4 regions of the Paenibacillus sp. N3/727 genome follow, and region 2 is predicted to be linked to each of the others. Evidence: riboswitches for the same ligand, from Rfam matches in the RefSeq annotation. Region 2 holds a riboswitch; each other region holds the start of a gene.
What was found. A riboswitch is a leader RNA that binds a small molecule or an ion and turns the genes downstream of it on or off. The one in region 2 is predicted to bind thiamine pyrophosphate.
Positions count from the first base shown of each region.

Region 1: linked by a shared signal. The riboswitch ahead of tenA (thiaminase II) and the one ahead of MNQ98_RS02840 (ABC transporter substrate-binding protein) in region 2 are both predicted to bind thiamine pyrophosphate.
Region 3: linked by a shared signal. The riboswitch ahead of MNQ98_RS20220 (Ykof family thiamine-binding protein) and the one ahead of MNQ98_RS02840 (ABC transporter substrate-binding protein) in region 2 are both predicted to bind thiamine pyrophosphate.
Region 4: linked by a shared signal. The riboswitch ahead of MNQ98_RS24990 (ECF transporter S component) and the one ahead of MNQ98_RS02840 (ABC transporter substrate-binding protein) in region 2 are both predicted to bind thiamine pyrophosphate.

Region 1 is NZ_CP093336.1:1,246,681-1,250,794, forward strand. It holds gene MNQ98_RS05560 (DHA2 family efflux MFS transporter permease subunit) at 1-282, shown strand, start outside; gene MNQ98_RS05565 (LLM class flavin-dependent oxidoreductase) at 372-1,451, shown strand; TPP riboswitch at 1,517-1,620, shown strand; gene tenA (thiaminase II) at 1,762-2,427, shown strand; gene thiM (hydroxyethylthiazole kinase) at 2,489-3,331, shown strand; gene thiD (bifunctional hydroxymethylpyrimidine kinase/phosphomethylpyrimidine kinase) at 3,328-4,114, shown strand, end outside.
Region 2 is NZ_CP093336.1:631,786-635,899, forward strand. It holds gene MNQ98_RS02825 (ABC transporter ATP-binding protein) at 1-39, opposite strand, end outside; gene MNQ98_RS02830 (ABC transporter permease) at 117-878, opposite strand; gene MNQ98_RS02835 (MTH1187 family thiamine-binding protein) at 875-1,168, opposite strand; gene MNQ98_RS02840 (ABC transporter substrate-binding protein) at 1,214-2,245, opposite strand; TPP riboswitch at 2,349-2,459, opposite strand; gene MNQ98_RS02845 (VOC family protein) at 2,549-2,932, opposite strand; gene MNQ98_RS02850 (GGDEF domain-containing protein) at 3,310-4,114, shown strand, end outside.
Region 3 is NZ_CP093336.1:4,387,725-4,391,838, forward strand. It holds gene MNQ98_RS20210 (ABC transporter permease) at 1-615, opposite strand, end outside; gene MNQ98_RS20215 (nitroreductase family protein) at 1,098-1,703, shown strand; TPP riboswitch at 1,869-1,969, shown strand; gene MNQ98_RS20220 (Ykof family thiamine-binding protein) at 2,045-2,644, shown strand; gene MNQ98_RS20225 (nucleotidyltransferase domain-containing protein) at 2,837-3,550, opposite strand; gene MNQ98_RS20230 (class I SAM-dependent methyltransferase) at 3,693-4,114, shown strand, end outside.
Region 4 is NZ_CP093336.1:5,368,530-5,372,643, forward strand. It holds gene MNQ98_RS24985 (ABC transporter ATP-binding protein) at 1-1,645, opposite strand, end outside; gene MNQ98_RS24990 (ECF transporter S component) at 1,638-2,267, opposite strand; TPP riboswitch at 2,354-2,468, opposite strand; gene asd (archaetidylserine decarboxylase) at 2,636-3,439, shown strand; gene MNQ98_RS25000 (SDR family oxidoreductase) at 3,443-4,114, opposite strand, start outside.

The DNA of each region.
Region 1 (4,114 bases), 610 kb from region 2:
GCGCTGCTTAACTGGCTGCGGCAGGTGTTCAGCTCGATTTCACTCGGCATGTTTACGTCACTGTTCTATGCGCGGATGAACGTCCATGAATCCCGGTTGCTTACCGGCCCTTCCGACCGAAGCCCGGAGTGGCTGCATATGGCGGCCTACACACGGAGCATCGATGATGTTTTTCTTATCGCGAGCGCGCTAGTGGCATTGGCAGTTCCTCTAGCTCTTCTTCTCCGGAGAAGAGGGCGTGCCGTGGATTCCGGCAGCTCCAAGATCAGTGATTCGATGTAATGTGATTTTAGATAGAGGTTGTTCACGGTATGATCGCTAAGCACCTGACGTAAGTGGACATGAACTTTTAAGTAGGAGGCTGCGAAAAGATGAAGGTGGCTTTGTTCAGCTTAATGATGAACCTCCCCAATGCCGTAACAGGGGAGTCTTGGACCCCGCAGCAAAAATTTCAAAATGTCATCCAACAGGCCATCCTCGCTGAAAAATTGGGCTTCGACGCTTACGGTGTAGGGGAAAGGCACGGTGCTCCATTCCTGTCTTCTTCTCCCCCTGTTGTGCTAACCGCGATTGCAGCGAGAACATCCCGTATCCGTCTGTTGACCACGGTCACGGTGCTGAGTGTACTAGACCCAGTCCGGGTCGCAGAGGATTATGCGACGCTTGATCATTTGTCCGGTGGAAGATTGGACATGATTATCGGCAAGGGCAATGATCCGCGGCATTACCCGCTCTTTGGCATTACAGAGGAAGAGCAGTGGGAATCCATGGCTGAGCGGTACAGGCTGCTGAAGCGATTGTGGACCGAGGACAATGTTACCTGGGAAGGCCGCTACCGTCCGCCTCTTCATGAAGTGACGACTTACCCGAGGCCTTATCAATCCTCCATTCCGATCTGGCACGGCAGTGCGTCAAGCACCTTGTCGACGGAGCTGGCAGCCCAGTTCGGGGAGCCTATTTTCTCATCGAACTCCTTTCATCCCAAGGCTAAATACAAAGTACTGATTGATCACTATCGTGAACGCCTGGCTTACTACGGGCATGATCCAGCCAAAGCGGTGGTTGGAGCGGGTTCGGGCAGTCTCTACCTGGGAAATACAACAGAAGAGGCTATACGCCGGTTCAAGCCGTACTATAATGCTTTCAGTGCAACGGAATCAGCTAAGCATAACCAATCGCCGTTTGAGAGCCTGGAGGATAATATGGAGAACGGTCCGGCACTCATCGGTAGTCCGGAGCAGGTGATCGAGAAAATCCTAAATTATCACGAAGCCTTCGGACATTCCGTGCTGAGCATCAGCGTTGACGGTCTTACTGAGGCGGATCAGCAGGAGCAGCTCCACCGGTTTGCTGAGGAAGTGGCACCTGTGCTGAAGCGGGAAATTCCGAGTTCGGTGTGGGAGAGCGGGTCGGTTCAGGGCGAGAAGGGTAAAATTGCAACTCCATATTAGTCTGTTCATATAGTGATAATTGACAGATCTAGTAAACCTTTGTACAGTATTACTCAATAGAATAGGAAGTCCACTAGGGGAGCCGTCAGCGGCTGAGACAAGAGTGTATCTTGGACCCTTTGAACCTGATCTAGTTCATACTAGCGTAGGAAAGTGGAGTCGGTCATAAGGTCTTAAATGCGATGTGTTCGTTCACACTCATAGGCATATAGATGAAGCCGCTCCAGCTTTCGGGGCGGCTTTTTTGTGTTGTTCCGAGGGTGCTGTCTTACGGGACTTCCTGCTCTTCATTATGTTGGAGGTGGGAAAGATGAGCTTTACGCAAGAGCTCCGTCAGAAGGCGGACGGCATTTTTCAGGCGATTTATGAACATCCCTTTGTGAGAGGTATCGCAGATGGGAATTTGTCCAAGGAACAGCTGATTCATTATATCAAACAGGATTATGAGTATTTGAATGCTTATATGCGGATTTACGGGATCGCGATTTCCAAATGTAGAACACGGGATGAGATTGCAGATTTTAATGAACAGATTTCTTTTATTCTCCACAGCGAGGTGCATCCGCATCAAAATTTCTGTGCTGTTGCAGGGGTAACTTATGAAGAAATGCAAGGGTATCCGCTCGCTCCGTCCGCGCATCATTATATTCGTCACATGTTGACGGTTGCGCATGAAGGCAGTCTCGGTGAGATCATGGCCGTGCTGCTGCCTTGTCCTTGGACGTATTTGGAGATCGGCCGGAAGCTGCTGGATGAGGTTCAGCCGGATGAGACCCATCCGTTCTATGAGTGGATATATTTTTACGGGAACCGGGCCGAGGATGCAGCAGCCAATTTCCGTAATCGTGTGGATGCGTGGGCGCAAGAAGCAACGGCTGCCGAGCGTGAGCGTATGGCTGAACACTTCATGCTCAGCTGCCAGCTGGAGTATATGTTCTGGGACATGGCTTACCGGCAGGAGGAGTGGCCATTGTAGGTGTAGGCTGCTGACTTGTGATATTTTTGCGATTCCATAATGATAAGAGAGGCTGATCAATATGAGTATGCTGGATCAAGAGCTTTCTACTCTCCTTGAAAAGGTGCGAACAAACAAACCGCTCGTACATAATATGACAAATGTGGTGGTGACCAATTTTACGGCGAACGGCCTTTACGCGCTGGGCGCATCGCCGGTGATGGCTTATTCGCCTGATGAAGTCGCTGACATGGCGAAGATCGCAGGCGCGTTGGTGCTGAACATCGGAACGCTGTCTCGCGAATTGGTGGACGCGATGATTATTGCCGGGCAATCGGCGAATACCCATGGCGTCCCGGTTCTGCTGGACCCGGTGGGCGCGGGAGCCACAACGTTTCGGACGGAGTCGGCTCTGCGAATTCTCAGCGAGGTCAAGATCTCACTGGTGCGGGGCAATGCAGCTGAAATCGCGCATCTTGTGGGAGAGGAACGAGAGATCAAAGGCGTGGATGCTGGAGACAGCGCGGATGGCGGTAATGTGGACCTGGCGATTCGTGCCGCGCGAGAGCTGAACACGATCGTCGCCATCACCGGACAGGAGGATGTCATTACCGATGGAACGTTAGTCCGGATCATAAGCGGTGGAGATGTGCTGCTAACGAAGGTTACGGGAGCAGGCTGTCTGCTGACCTCGGTGCTGGGCGCCTTCGCTGCGGTTGAACCGGACCTGATGCTGGCAGGTACTGTAGGCCTCGCTTTTTATAGTGCGGCTGCCTCACAGGCAGCGGATCGTACGTCTGATCTCGGACCCGGAAGCTTCCAGATCGCGTTCCTGGATGAGCTCTCCAAGCTGCACCCGGGTTCGGTAGCTGGCTGCTCAGCTATTCGCGAATTGGGTGCAGCCGCTGCAGGTGACAGACGATGACGAGCATTCGCGTTACCAGAGCGTTGACGATTGCCGGTTCGGACAGTGGCGGAGGAGCCGGAATCCAAGCGGACCTTAAGACGTTTCAGGAGCTTGGCGTATATGGCATGTCGGCGATTACTGCGATAACGGTACAGAATACACTTGGTGTTCATGGGGTATATCCATTGCCTCCGGAAGCGTCGGCGGAGCAGATCGAGGTCGTAGGGTCAGACCTTGGGGTGGATGCTTTGAAGACAGGCATGTTGTTTAGTGCAGATATTATTCGCATGGTCGCAGAACAAATCCGGAAGTTTGGCTGGGAAAAAGTTGTTGTCGATCCAGTGATGATCGCCAAAGGAGGCGCCGAGCTGTTGCGGACAGAAGCGGTGCAGGCGCTTAAGGAGGATTTGTTGCCCTTGGCGCTGGTCGTTACTCCAAATATTCCGGAAGCGGAAGTATTGTCTGGGATGAGCATCCGGTCAATGGGGGATCGCCGGGAAGCCGCAAGGCGTATCCGTGAGCTTGGGCCGAAGATCGTTGTGATTAAGGGCGGGCATGATGGGGGCGAGGATGGTAGCTTTAGCGGAGAGAGTAGAACTAGTGGAAATAGCACGGGTAGCGGTGAGAGTGGATTTAGCCGTAATGACGATTACCGCCAAGGGAGCGGGCAGGTCGTTGACCTGATCTATGATGGATCGGTCTTTACAGAGCTGACCGGCGAACGGGTGCACACCGTCCATACGCATGGCACGGGCTGTACGTTCTCCGCCGCGATTGCTGCAGGACTAGCCAAGGGAATGC
Region 2 (4,114 bases):
CGGAGAGGAGAGCTCATTCGAGTTTTCAGGATGATCCATTTGGTGTTGTTGGCTCGCAGGGTTTAATTTGACCTTCACCTGAAAACACCTCCCTTATTTGTAAATTGGTGCGAAGATTATTTTTCCTGCTTCGGATTCCAGCGGGTGAGCCGTTGCTCCAGCAGAGTTATGAGCGCAACCATGAGCAGGCTTAACAAGACAATGATAAAAATAGCGACAAAAACGCGGTCCGTACGGTATGCGGATTTCTGCAGCATCATGAAATATCCGATTCCTTTGTCCGAGCCGATCCACTCCCCAATCACCGCACCCATGACCGAATACGTAGCGGCAATCCGGACGCCAGAGAAGATGGAGGGGAGGGCATGAGGTAGCTCCAGCTTGCGGAACGTCTGCCATTTGCTTGCACCAGCCATCTCCATGTAATTCATCATCGTCCGGTCAGTACGAGCAAGACCATCCATGGCTGAGACGGCGACCGGAAAGAAGCACACGAGTGTAATGACAATAACCTTAGGTAAGATTCCAAACCCGAACCAGATCATGAGCAGTGGAGCCAGCGCAATTGTCGGCACATTTTGGCTTACGACGAGAAGCGGGTATAGTGCGGTTTTCATCCAAGGGACCAGATGGAGAAGTAGCGCGATAACCAGACCGACAGTTGTTCCGATGGCGAAGCCAATCAGTGTCAGCTGCAGGGTGGCAAGTATATGTCCGAGCAGATCTTCGGCTCCGGCAGCGGCTTCCCTGACGATGTCCGAAGGCGGAGGTAGGATCCAATCTTCCACATGGAACAAGGAGACAGCCAGCTGCCACACTGTTAAAAAGAAGAGGACCGCCACAAAGGGCGGCCATAGACGATTCCACCAAATCCTCATGGACGATATTTCTCAGTCAGCCGGTCCATGCTGATTCCTTCAGGATTTTGCGCGATTTTCACTTGGGATATGACGCTCGGACAACCAGCCTGGAAAAGTGCTTCGTGCATATCATTCACAATCTTCAGCAGCTCTGGCAGTTCTCCTTCCAGTGTCGTTTCCAGCGCGTTCACCTCATATTTGACGCCTGATTCCTGAATGACTTTGATCGCTACGTCTACATAAGGTATGCTATCCCGACCGTCGGGCGTCTTGGGAATCACTTGAATGCTGAGCAGTGTACTTGCCATGGTCCATTCCATCCTTTCGTTATATCGGATCTATGGTTCTGCGATTTATGGGCTATCCGGTAAAAAATCGTTCGTGAACGCGCTGCTTGCTTCGAGCGGCTTATCCAGCAGTTTACGTTCAAACATCCAATCAGCATAGCCCTTCCATACGCTTTCTTTCTGTTCTCCCCAGCGGGGAGCATCGTCTTGATAGAGCGGGCTGAGCCACTTCTGGCTAGCCAGCACCAGATCTTTGTCCAACTCGGGTACCGCCTTGGAGAGGAGTGCAGCTGCTTCTTCCGGCTGTTTAATGGCGTAGTCATAGCCTTTAGCCGTGGCGCGCATGAACGCTTTTACCAGTTCCGGATCTTCATTGATCATTTTCTCGCTCGTGACCAGTACAGGTGTATAATAATCCAGCGCTTCTGAATAGTCTTTTACATAAATCATATCCAGTTTCTCTCCGCGAAGCTCGGCTTCAATACCGGTCCAAGCATAAAAGATCCAGGCAAAATCAATATCGCGCTTCACGGCAGTGAAATAATCCGCATCTCCCATATTAATCATTTTTACCTTGCTTACGTCGGCATTATCCTTCTCCATGATCGATTTCATCACAGCCTCTTCTACAGGGGAACCCCAGCCGCCGTAAGATTTTCCTTCAAAATCGGCTGCTTTTTTAATATTCCGGTCAACCGGAGCGGCAAACCCGGACGTATTGTGCTGGATCACGGCTGCGATCGAAACGAGCGGCACGCCTTGAGTCCGTGCCAGAGTGACACTTTCCTGGTAGCTGACACCGAAGTCAGCCTTGCCTGAGGCGACCAGAGCATCACTGCCACCAGCACCAGGCTGTATGATCTTGACGTTGAGCCCTTCCTCCTCGTAATATCCAAGATCTTTTGCAGCGTAAAGCCCTGTATGGTTCGTGTTTGCCGACCAGTCCAGCATGACCTGAACGTCCCGCAGCTCAGCAGCAGGTTTGTTCGAATCACTAGCTCCTTCATTGTTCGGTTTTTCTTTGTTTCCGCATCCGGCAACGACAAGCAGCACCGTGCAGAGTATGACCAAGGACATCCATCTTTTATTCCGTACCATGTTCTCTCTCCTTCTGAACAATTACTTCTACTTACCTAATCACAAAAAAAGCGTCCCGAAATTCGGGACGCATACGAGCGCAAAGGTTGATAGCGGTATAAAGAGACCGCTAGATACACATTCCTACGCTGGCATTACCCAGATCAGGTATAAGGGTCAGTATGTTAAGGTATACAATCTCAGCCGGCCAATTCCAGCACCCCGGTTCTTATGAAGTTGTTCACATAATTTATGATTAACTACGTGTATTATAGTCCGGCGTTCAACATCTGTCCAGTGAAGGCCTGAAAGCTATGGATATCCTCAGCGCTGGAAAAATTCAATATTCTCCCCTTCGGGACCGTGAATAAAGAAGTAGCGATGCCCGTTTGGCAGAGTAACGATTTCTTCATCTAAATGCGGTACATTCAGAGCTTTTACCCGGGCGTATTCTTCTTCAATGTTGTCTGTGCTTACAGCAAAGTGATGTACCGTCCCTTCAGCCGGAAGGGAATCGCTGTACCCTTGAATAAGCTCGACTTCGGTCTCATCTGCACCGTGAAAGCCGAGGAATGCCAGCTCTATGACTCCGTTCGTATGTGTAAGCCGTCCTTTTAGCTCAAGTCCGACAACTTCCGTATAAAATGCAAGCGTCTTATCCAGGTCCCGCACCACAATACCTACATGATCCAGTCGTCTCTGTGACATCCTTTAGGCACTCCTTTAAAATGAAAGTTTAAGAAATTAAAAGAATCATAGCATTTAATTCCTAGTTGTCAAGTGGGGTTACACGAATTTCATATGAAGCATGTAAGCTACCAAACTGATAAGAGTTAGGCCCGCGGCAGCAACGGCAAGCATCCAAGGGGGTGATTAACCGTCGGCGTCGGGTCTTTTTATGGTTTCATTATACTGTAAAAGGGAGAAGATCTTCCACAGGTAGGTTCAAATCTTACACTTTTGCGTTCTATTCTTTACTTCCTGGTGGGTAAAAAGTATCATTACAATAGATAAATATCATAATTCTTTAGGCCTACTACATACATCATGTCTACACAAGCTAACCTTTTACAGGGGGAACGCTTATGAACTGGAATATAGCACGAATGGCACCGCTGAGGCTGGCGGTCATATATTTGTTTGTTCAATTTATGGTTGTGCTTTGGGTTCCGGAAGCCGTGGCTGTTCAGAGGGTCCTGACAGTTATCGCGCCGCTCACCGCTTCAGGATACCTCGCTTTAGCTGCCTTGCGGCATATGGGATCGCTGCGGATTTTTTGGCTGTTGGTCATGCTGGGGCTGATCTGCGAAGGCTTAGCCCAGTTCGTATGGGCATATCCGATATGGACCAAGGGAGAATATCTGGCTGAACTGAGCGCCGCGGATTGGCTCTGGACCATGGAGATGGTGTTGTTTACCACAGGGCTAGTCTATTTGTTCGGACACGAACAAGGACTGCTTAGAGGTCTGCGGTTTATGTTTGATATCGTTATTATATTTATCGTCTTTATTACGGTAAGTTGGGAATATCTCTTGAAGCCTCAACTGCAGGGTTACCTCCTAGAAGGAGAAGGGACCTTGCTCTGGGTAAACCTGATGTATCCAGTGTGCGGCATTATACTGATATTTTTCACACTTGTCTTGTATGCTAATGCCAAGCAAGTTCAGGCAATGGTTGCAGTGTATCTTTGTTTTGGTGGCTTGGCTTTTGTAATCGGTAATCTATTTTATTTAGTTACTGTCGATTTGGTGGGGGCTGTTCCGAACCCTTATTTGGATCTGCTCTGGACAACAGCTGTGTTCCTTATCGGAATGGCGGGCGTACGTTCGGTTTCTGGAATGCGGGAAAAGGACATCGTGAAGGACAAGCAGCCTGCATTTGGGACGTTTT
Region 3 (4,114 bases), 2.6 Mb from region 2:
TCCCATGCCCGCCACTGTAAACTTATTAGCGAACAAGTAAGCCAGAATGACCAGAGGAACACTTATGTACATCAGCTCGTACTGCCCCTTAATGATCATCGAGAAGTCACCCTGCAACCAAGCAGACATGTTCTGAATAAGATCATATTTATAGGCAAAAAATGTAGCGATCGAGCTAATAATATTCCCGAACATCAATCCAACCAACGGGATAAATACGGCATCCTTGAATTTGATCTTGTCGAGGATCTTCATAAAGATCATCGTACCTGCAAATGCAAACAGGAATGCAACCAGCATTTTGATCAGAGGACCCGTGGTTGAGAACACCAGCATCGCTACCAGAATACCCAGCCTTGCGGAATCCATAGTCCCTGCCGTTGTTGGAGATACGAATTTGTTCCTGCTGAGCTGCTGCATGATCAAGCCGCAAATACTCATACTGACTCCCGCCAGAATTAGACTGATAAGCCTCGGTATACGACTGACTAGCATAATATGCTGTTGTTGCTCCGTCATGCGGAACAGGTCAAGCGGTGAAATGTCCTTTACTCCTATGAATAAGGAAATAATGGATAACACCACTACTGCTGCAATCAAGTATCTTTTATTCATAGCTCTTCCTTCTATGCGGGATGCAGTTCCGGTATGATCCGGCTGGATGTGGATATCACTCTCAATGAGATTGATTATCATTTGCGATCTAAAGTGAATTATATCATCACATTCTCAACCCGACAAGTATAATTGAGAATCAAACTCAATTATATTTTTAATTTTTAGAATATCTGTTCATCATTTGTTCATAATATTAAGTTTCTTACATGATAAGATCACTTGTTTAAATCGCTTGGTTCAATTATTTGTTTAAACTTCAAAAAAAGTGATTAATAAAAATCTTGACAAAGCATTCTGTATTATACTAAGATACTTACGTATCAATCATTTCTTACAAAACGTAAGTTAGTGAACGTTGTGAGAACTCCATACGATTGATCCGAGTATTAGAAACCAAGATGCATAATCACAGGTATATCAAGGAAATGCTTATATCAGGTGAAAATGCAAAAATGATAATTTTAGGAGGATTTTATTTTATGTCAACAGATTTCAGCACTGCCCTCAAGAATCGCCGCTCCCACTATGCAATCAGCAAAGATTCCGTTATTTCGGATGAGCGTATCCAGGAAATCGTAAATGAAGCTGTAAAACATACTCCGTCTTCTTTTAACTCCCAAAGCGCCCGTGTGGTTGTACTTTTAGGAGAACAACACGATAAGCTGTGGAACATGACAGAAGGTATTCTTAAAGAAGTTGTAGGCGGAAGTGAGGAGCAATTTGCACCCACCGCTCAAAAAATGGCTGCTTTCCGTGGAGGTTACGGCACTGTTCTCTTCTTTGAAGACAGCAGCGTTATTTCACACCTGCAAGAAAACTTTGCTCTTTATGCGGATAACTTCCCAATCTGGTCTCAGCAGTCTTCCGGAATGCTTCAGTTCGTAGTATGGACAGCACTTGAAGCAGAAGGTCTTGGTGCTTCCTTGCAGCACTATAACCCACTGATTGATGAGAAAGTAAGAAACGAATGGAACCTTCCTGAAAGCTGGAAGCTTATAGCTCAAATGCCTTTCGGCAAACCTACAGCCAAGCCTAGCGAGAAAGAATTCCAACCTCTTGAAGATCGCGTAAAGCTGTTTAAATAAGAACCTATTCAAGAAAGCACCGATTATAATCGGTGCTTTCTTTCATTATTTATAGTATCTTATACATATTGATATATCCTGGTCACGGCGCGTACAATATCGCTATAACGATTTTATCTTCAATTCATTGAAGTTCATTTTCACTCAACTTACTGACTCATTTTCAAGCTGAACTAGGGGTGCCTCGTGCTGAGAGACGAATTGTTCGTCAACCCTTACTACCCGATCTAGGTCATACTAGCGTGGGGAAGTGGAGCTTTATGTTTATTTTGCTATAAGCATAAAACTGCACTCCTTCACAGGGTGCAGTTTTTTTATATCTTATTAGGAGGTTATTATGTATGAATAATCCAGCATGCGGGACCAGCAGGATCGTAGGCTGCCGTTTCTCTGTATTTCCGATGACAGACAGGTTCGTTCAGGTCATTACAGAAGCATTGGCGTCCGTAAACACGGACAAGGTATGGATGTATACCGATGATTTATGTACTTGTATTAGAGGCAGAGCTGAACATGTATTTGACGTAACCCGTGCGATATTCGCGCATTCAGCGGCCACTGGCGTACATACCGTATTTAATGGAACATTCTCCATTGGATGTCCAGGCGACAGCAAAGGTGATGTGTATATGTCTGAAGATGATACACGTATGAACGAAAGTCTTGCGGGTTCCGCTAATATTGAAACTGCTTGTCATTTCTCGCTCTATCCACTCGGCACAGAAAATTATATGGACATCATATACCAAGAGGTTGAGCGAGCAAAATCAAAAGGGACTTTAACACAAGGCATCCACTATGCCAGCCGACTGGACGGCACATTATCAAGGGTGTTCGACACGCTCGAAGATGCCTTTATGCATGCAATTCAAACTGACCGAAGCCATCTGGTTATGACAGTTGTGGTATCGGCCAATAGCCCTTCACCAAAAGAAATCTAGCACATGATACTATCACACAAAACAAAGATGAGCTCGGCCTGATTGCAGGCCGAGCCTTGTTTCTTTTGTTCTGCTTAGTTGCTTATACCCATGTGGATTCCTCCTGAGTTTAAGTTTCGTGTGATCTAAAATCACATTATAAATGTATTGAGATGGAAGCGATTTGGTAACGACCAATACCCCCAATCTCGGCTATTCTTCATACCCGATTAAATGAGGTCCTCCATAAGGCTGTAGGAGTTTCGGCACAAATTCAAGCAAAGCTCCCCGGTCATCGTGAACATACAGCATCTCAAGTGCGTCCTCCAAATCCGTCGCGATGCTGGAATTAAATGCAGACAGCAAGCGATATAATGTCTTTCCTTCACCCGTCCAATGTTGATTTGCTCTAAGAATAAACTCGCAAAGCAGCATAGTCAATTTTTGAGCGATAAACCACATTTCTACACGTTTGTCTGAGGCTTTTAAATCCATCATAAATTCGGTTACAGCATAACGGGCTACATCAATATCAAATGAAGTATAGGGCAACGGGCCATAATCCAGATCGCTTTGGGCTTCTTCTCGAATCTTCTCCCCTTCCGGGCGGGAAAGTATTACCCTCCCTTCTGCAAGTATCCGCTGCAGAGTTGGATTTCCGGCCATTACACCTGCATCAAACTGCTCCCGGTATCCTGACGTTGTCAGGAAGAACAGTTCCACGACCCAGCCGAATGATTCAATCGTTTTTCGATTGAAGTCTTCCACACTGTCATCTATAAGCACAATATCGAGATCAGATTGTTCGTTGTGCTCTCCTCTGCCTGCACTTCCTCCTAAAACAGCTATCAAGCAATTCGGATAGTCCCGAAATATCAGTTGTTTGGCTGCCTCAAACGGCTCAGTTTTCACGATGCGTTCCCCCATTGTTTGATAAATACCTCCTCAGCCGAGAAAAACGGGCTCAAATTATTAAATTCAGCTAAAACCCCAAAGGTACCTTAAACATATGGTAAATAGACGAATACACTTTACACCGAATAAAGGAAGAATTGGGGGACTCAAGATCATGAACTATATCAACATGCTATCCAAATTAGGAATGGGAAGCGCTCATCCGGGAGGATTTGAAGCAACCCTAAGGTTATTCCGGAAAGAACCAATTCCCCTAGGCAGCCGTATTTTAGAAGTAGGCTGTGGGACCGGTAGAACTGCATGTCACCTGACCGAGCAAGGATATAGCGTTACCGCTATTGATCTGCATGAGAACATGCTGAATAAAGCCCGAATGCGTGCTGAAGCCATGGGTCTGGATATTAACTTCCTTCAGGCTGATGTGTGCTCTTTACCATTTGAGGATGAGCAGTTTGATTACGTGATTGCAGAGTCAGTCACGGTATTCACCAATGCAACCGAATCGTTATCCGAGTACTGCCGGGTATTAACCAAGGGAGGCACGCTGTACGACCGTGAATTGCTGATGGACAAACC
Region 4 (4,114 bases), 1.6 Mb from region 2:
TCTGGACTTCCCATATATGAGTTGCCGCTTGTTGGGCAATTTGCATCTCATGGGTTACCATCAGAATAGCTGTACCTGCCTGGCGCAATTCTTCACACATCTCTAAAATGGAGAACGTATTCCGCGCATCCTGTCCAAACGTCGGCTCATCTAGCAGCAGCACCTCCGGTTCTCGTGCCATCGCGGTCGCTACGCTTAGCCTTCGCTTTTGACCGGTGGACAACTGATAAGGATGACGCTGCTCTAACCCACTAAGCCCGAATCGCTTCAGGGCGTCACGCGCAACCAGTTCTGCCTCTTCCAGCGGTATTCCATCCACAAGAAGAGAATAGGCCACTTCATCCAAAACACGTTCTGTGACGAATTGAAGCTCTGGATTTTGGAAGACAAAGCCGATTCGCCCCAGCATTCCTTGCCGGAGTTTTCGTTCCTTTCTCTTTTTCCCTGGCGGGACAATATCTCCACCAAGACGGTATTCCCCTTCCGCCCTAAGCAGTCCCATCAGACCGAGCAGCAGTGAGCTTTTACCTGCTCCGTTCGGCCCGATGACGGCTGCGAATTCGCCCGGATAAACCGTAGCTTTATCAACTGCCACAACCGGCTGCCCTTTACGGAGCACCGTGAAATCGCTCAGTTCAAGTACCGGGTCCTGATTCACTACCCCCACATGGAATTGTTCCTGTTCTCCACCATGCCATCCCGTAATTCCGCTGATATTTCCGCTACCCGAATTTGTGGATAACTCTCTTATATGGGCTGCGCTGACCACACACAGACCTTCCACATCTATATCTTCACATAATTCCGTCCTTACCGTTACCGAAGTTAACGATCGAAAGGTTTCCGCCCCGGTAGGAGATCCGGCATAGTCGTCCCATACGCCAGGATACCAGATGCCGTATTCCGTTAACTCTTTCTGAAATGCGGTAAACACGACCTCGGGGCTTCCCTGGCCCAGAATCACGCCATCCGGGCCAAACAGCACCACCCGGTCCACATAAGCTGCCATTTCTTCAATCCGGTGTTCTACAATAATGAGCGTCCGTCCATCTGAAACGGACTTCACAGCTTCCCAAATCTGTTCCCGGCCTTCCGGATCCAGCAGCGCTGAAGGCTCATCCAGAAACAACACCTCCGGTTGAAGGAGCAGCGCCGATGCGAGTGCAAGACGCTGTTTCATCCCCTGGGAAAGATGGCTGATCGGAATATGTAAATTTTCTAAGCGCAAGCCAACGGAACTTAATACTTCTTGCATCCGGCCAATCATCTCTTCCTGTGGTACACAAAGGTTTTCGAGCACAAAGGCCAGTTCTTCATCCACATACGGCATGCAAAACTGGGTGTCCGGATCTTGAAACACATACGCCCAAGAAGACGGAATCCGCTGATCCGAGCATTTCATCGGGACCTCTATCGCATGGGGTATCATCCCGCTGAGTACCTGAAGCAATGTGGATTTACCGCATCCGCTCGGTCCGAGCAGAAGCACCTTTTCCCCTTTTTGGGCAGCAAAAGACAGATCTTTAAACACCAGCCGATCTTCACCCGGAAATTTCAGTCGCAGCCCTTCCACATACAATGAATGGGATGGTACCATTCCTTCGCCAGCACTCGCTGAATGCTGATCACCTGGGTTCTCACACATGGCGCGGATCATCCAGAGCTTCATAATCTTTGGCTGAAGCAGGTCGAAGCAGTGAGGTTACACCTGTCCGCTCCAATGCCTTGGCCAAAGCGAACATCAGAAGTCCTGCAATCAACGCACCGCTCGCAACACGCATGCTGTACTTGGCAACAAACATCCACCACACATAATTGTCTGTATAAGCTAAATAGAAATCCATCACCATCGAACCGATTGCAGACGCTGCACCGGCCAGAGCAACAGTCCAGGCAGCATGTTTCCGGTAACGGAAGGCGGCAAATACCAGCTCCGCTCCCAGACCCTGTATGATACCGTACAGAAGCAGATTCAATCCCCAGCCGCTTCCGAACAGTACTTCAACATGCGCAGCTGCAAGCTCTGCAATTAATGCTACCCCTGGCTTGCGAATCAACAGAAATGCAAGCGGAGCTGCTGCGAACCACATGCCGTACAGCATCTCATCCGCCTCAAAAAATAACGGCTTAAACAGGCTGTATACCGAACCCCAGAAATGGTATACCACACCTAGAACAAGCGAGACCAGAACCGTAACGAGAATATCACTAAGCCGCAGTCCCCTTCTAACATTTCCATTCTTTTTTGCTTCAACACCAGATTGCATCACAGCTTCTCCCCTCTTACCCCAAATTGAATTAACAAACACGACAAAAAACCGTCTGGAAAATATGCGCAGACGGAAAATAGGCCCTATCAGGGTCGGATATTCTCTACGCTGGCATTACCCAGTTCAGATTAACGGTCAGCAGCGGGATCAACATCTGCAGTCTCAGCCTGATTCACTCAAGCCCCCGTATTCCCTATTCGGTTTTAAGCTGACTTTAAAATACACCAGTCCTTCCTGAATTTGCAAGCCCCTTTTTTTCAAAATCCCCTTTTTATTGATTTAGCCCTTATTCTATGTCAATATAATGCAGAGTGCGCATACATCCAAAAACGCTATTTGTTAATGCAAGCACAAAGGAGAATTACATGGCTAAACAATTACTGAGGCTAATGACAGAACTCTCTTCCCGAAAGTGGGTATCCCGCATCATGGGTAGCTTTTCCCACAGCAGATGGAGCCGTTATCTCATACCAACGTTTATACGAATATATAAAATTCCCGCCCATGAGGCTGAAAAAGAAATACATGAATACCGTTCGCTAAACGAATTTTTTTCCCGCCGTCTAAAAATGGGCATGCGCGCAATCGATGAAACAGCGAGCGCCATGACCAGTCCTGTTGACGCCCTTATCACAGGCATGGGCCCCGTCAAAGCGGGAACCATTTTGAACGTAAAGGGCCAGGATTATACCGTCGACGAATTGCTGAACCATTCTCCACGGATGGGGAACTATCTTAATGGCTATGTATTCGTGCTTTACTTGAGTCCTACCGACTACCACCGGATTCATTCCCCGGTAACCGGTAAGAAAGCAGAAAGCGAACATCTCCGGGGCAAGGTGTATCCGGTGAACGATTTTGCGCTCACCAATATCCGAAATGTACTCAGCCGCAACGAAAGACTCATTACATATATCAGGCATGAACACGGCGAAGTGGCCGTTGTTAAGGTTGGCGCTATGAATGTCAGCAGTATTCGTTATACCGACGAGAAGACGAATGAATGGCGCAATGGCGATGACCTCGCCTACTTTGAATTCGGCTCTACCGTCGTCCTACTAACAAAGAACGGAACCTTCACGCCTCGTGGTGATCTAAAGCTCGGGGACAAGGTTAAGATGGGAGAATTGCTTGGCCTGCTCCACGAGCCGCCAGCCAAGAACTCCTGAATTTCAGCGCTTCCTGCTCAGCGTTTTCAACACGATGCGCTGGAACATCCGGTAAGGCAGCAGCAGCTTGGCTGTAACGGTCATACGGGTGCCCTTCGGCAGCCGATATCTGAATCGGGGAGATTTCATCCGTGCGATTTCCCCCACCAGATGGGCCACCTCTCGTGGGTCGCCACTGCTTTCGGCGGTTGCTTTTGAGAAATTCAGCACATCATCCAGCATAGCCCTATAGGGAGATCCCTCTTGTGCGCTAATATCGCTAAACCCTTTACTCCATATGGCTGTACCATACGCACCGGGTTCGATCAGCACCACATCGATTCCTAACGGCTGAAGCTCCAGTGAGAGGCATTCACCAAATCCTTCTACAGCGAACTTTGAGGAGGCATATGGTCCGTAACCCGGAAATCCGACTACTCCGCTAATACTACTCATAAAAATAATTCTGCCTTTTCCTGTTCTGCGTATGAGTGGGAGGGCGGCTTGTGTCACAGATACGGTTCCGAAGAAATTCACATCCATCTGTTTCCTCCATGCTTCAAGCGGCACCTCTTCTACAAATCCGCCAACGGCCTCACCCGCATTGTTCACAAGAAGATCCAAACGCCCCCATAACTTCTCAACTTCAAGTACAGCGTTCTTTACCAATTCCGGCTCGCATATATCCAGCGTGAC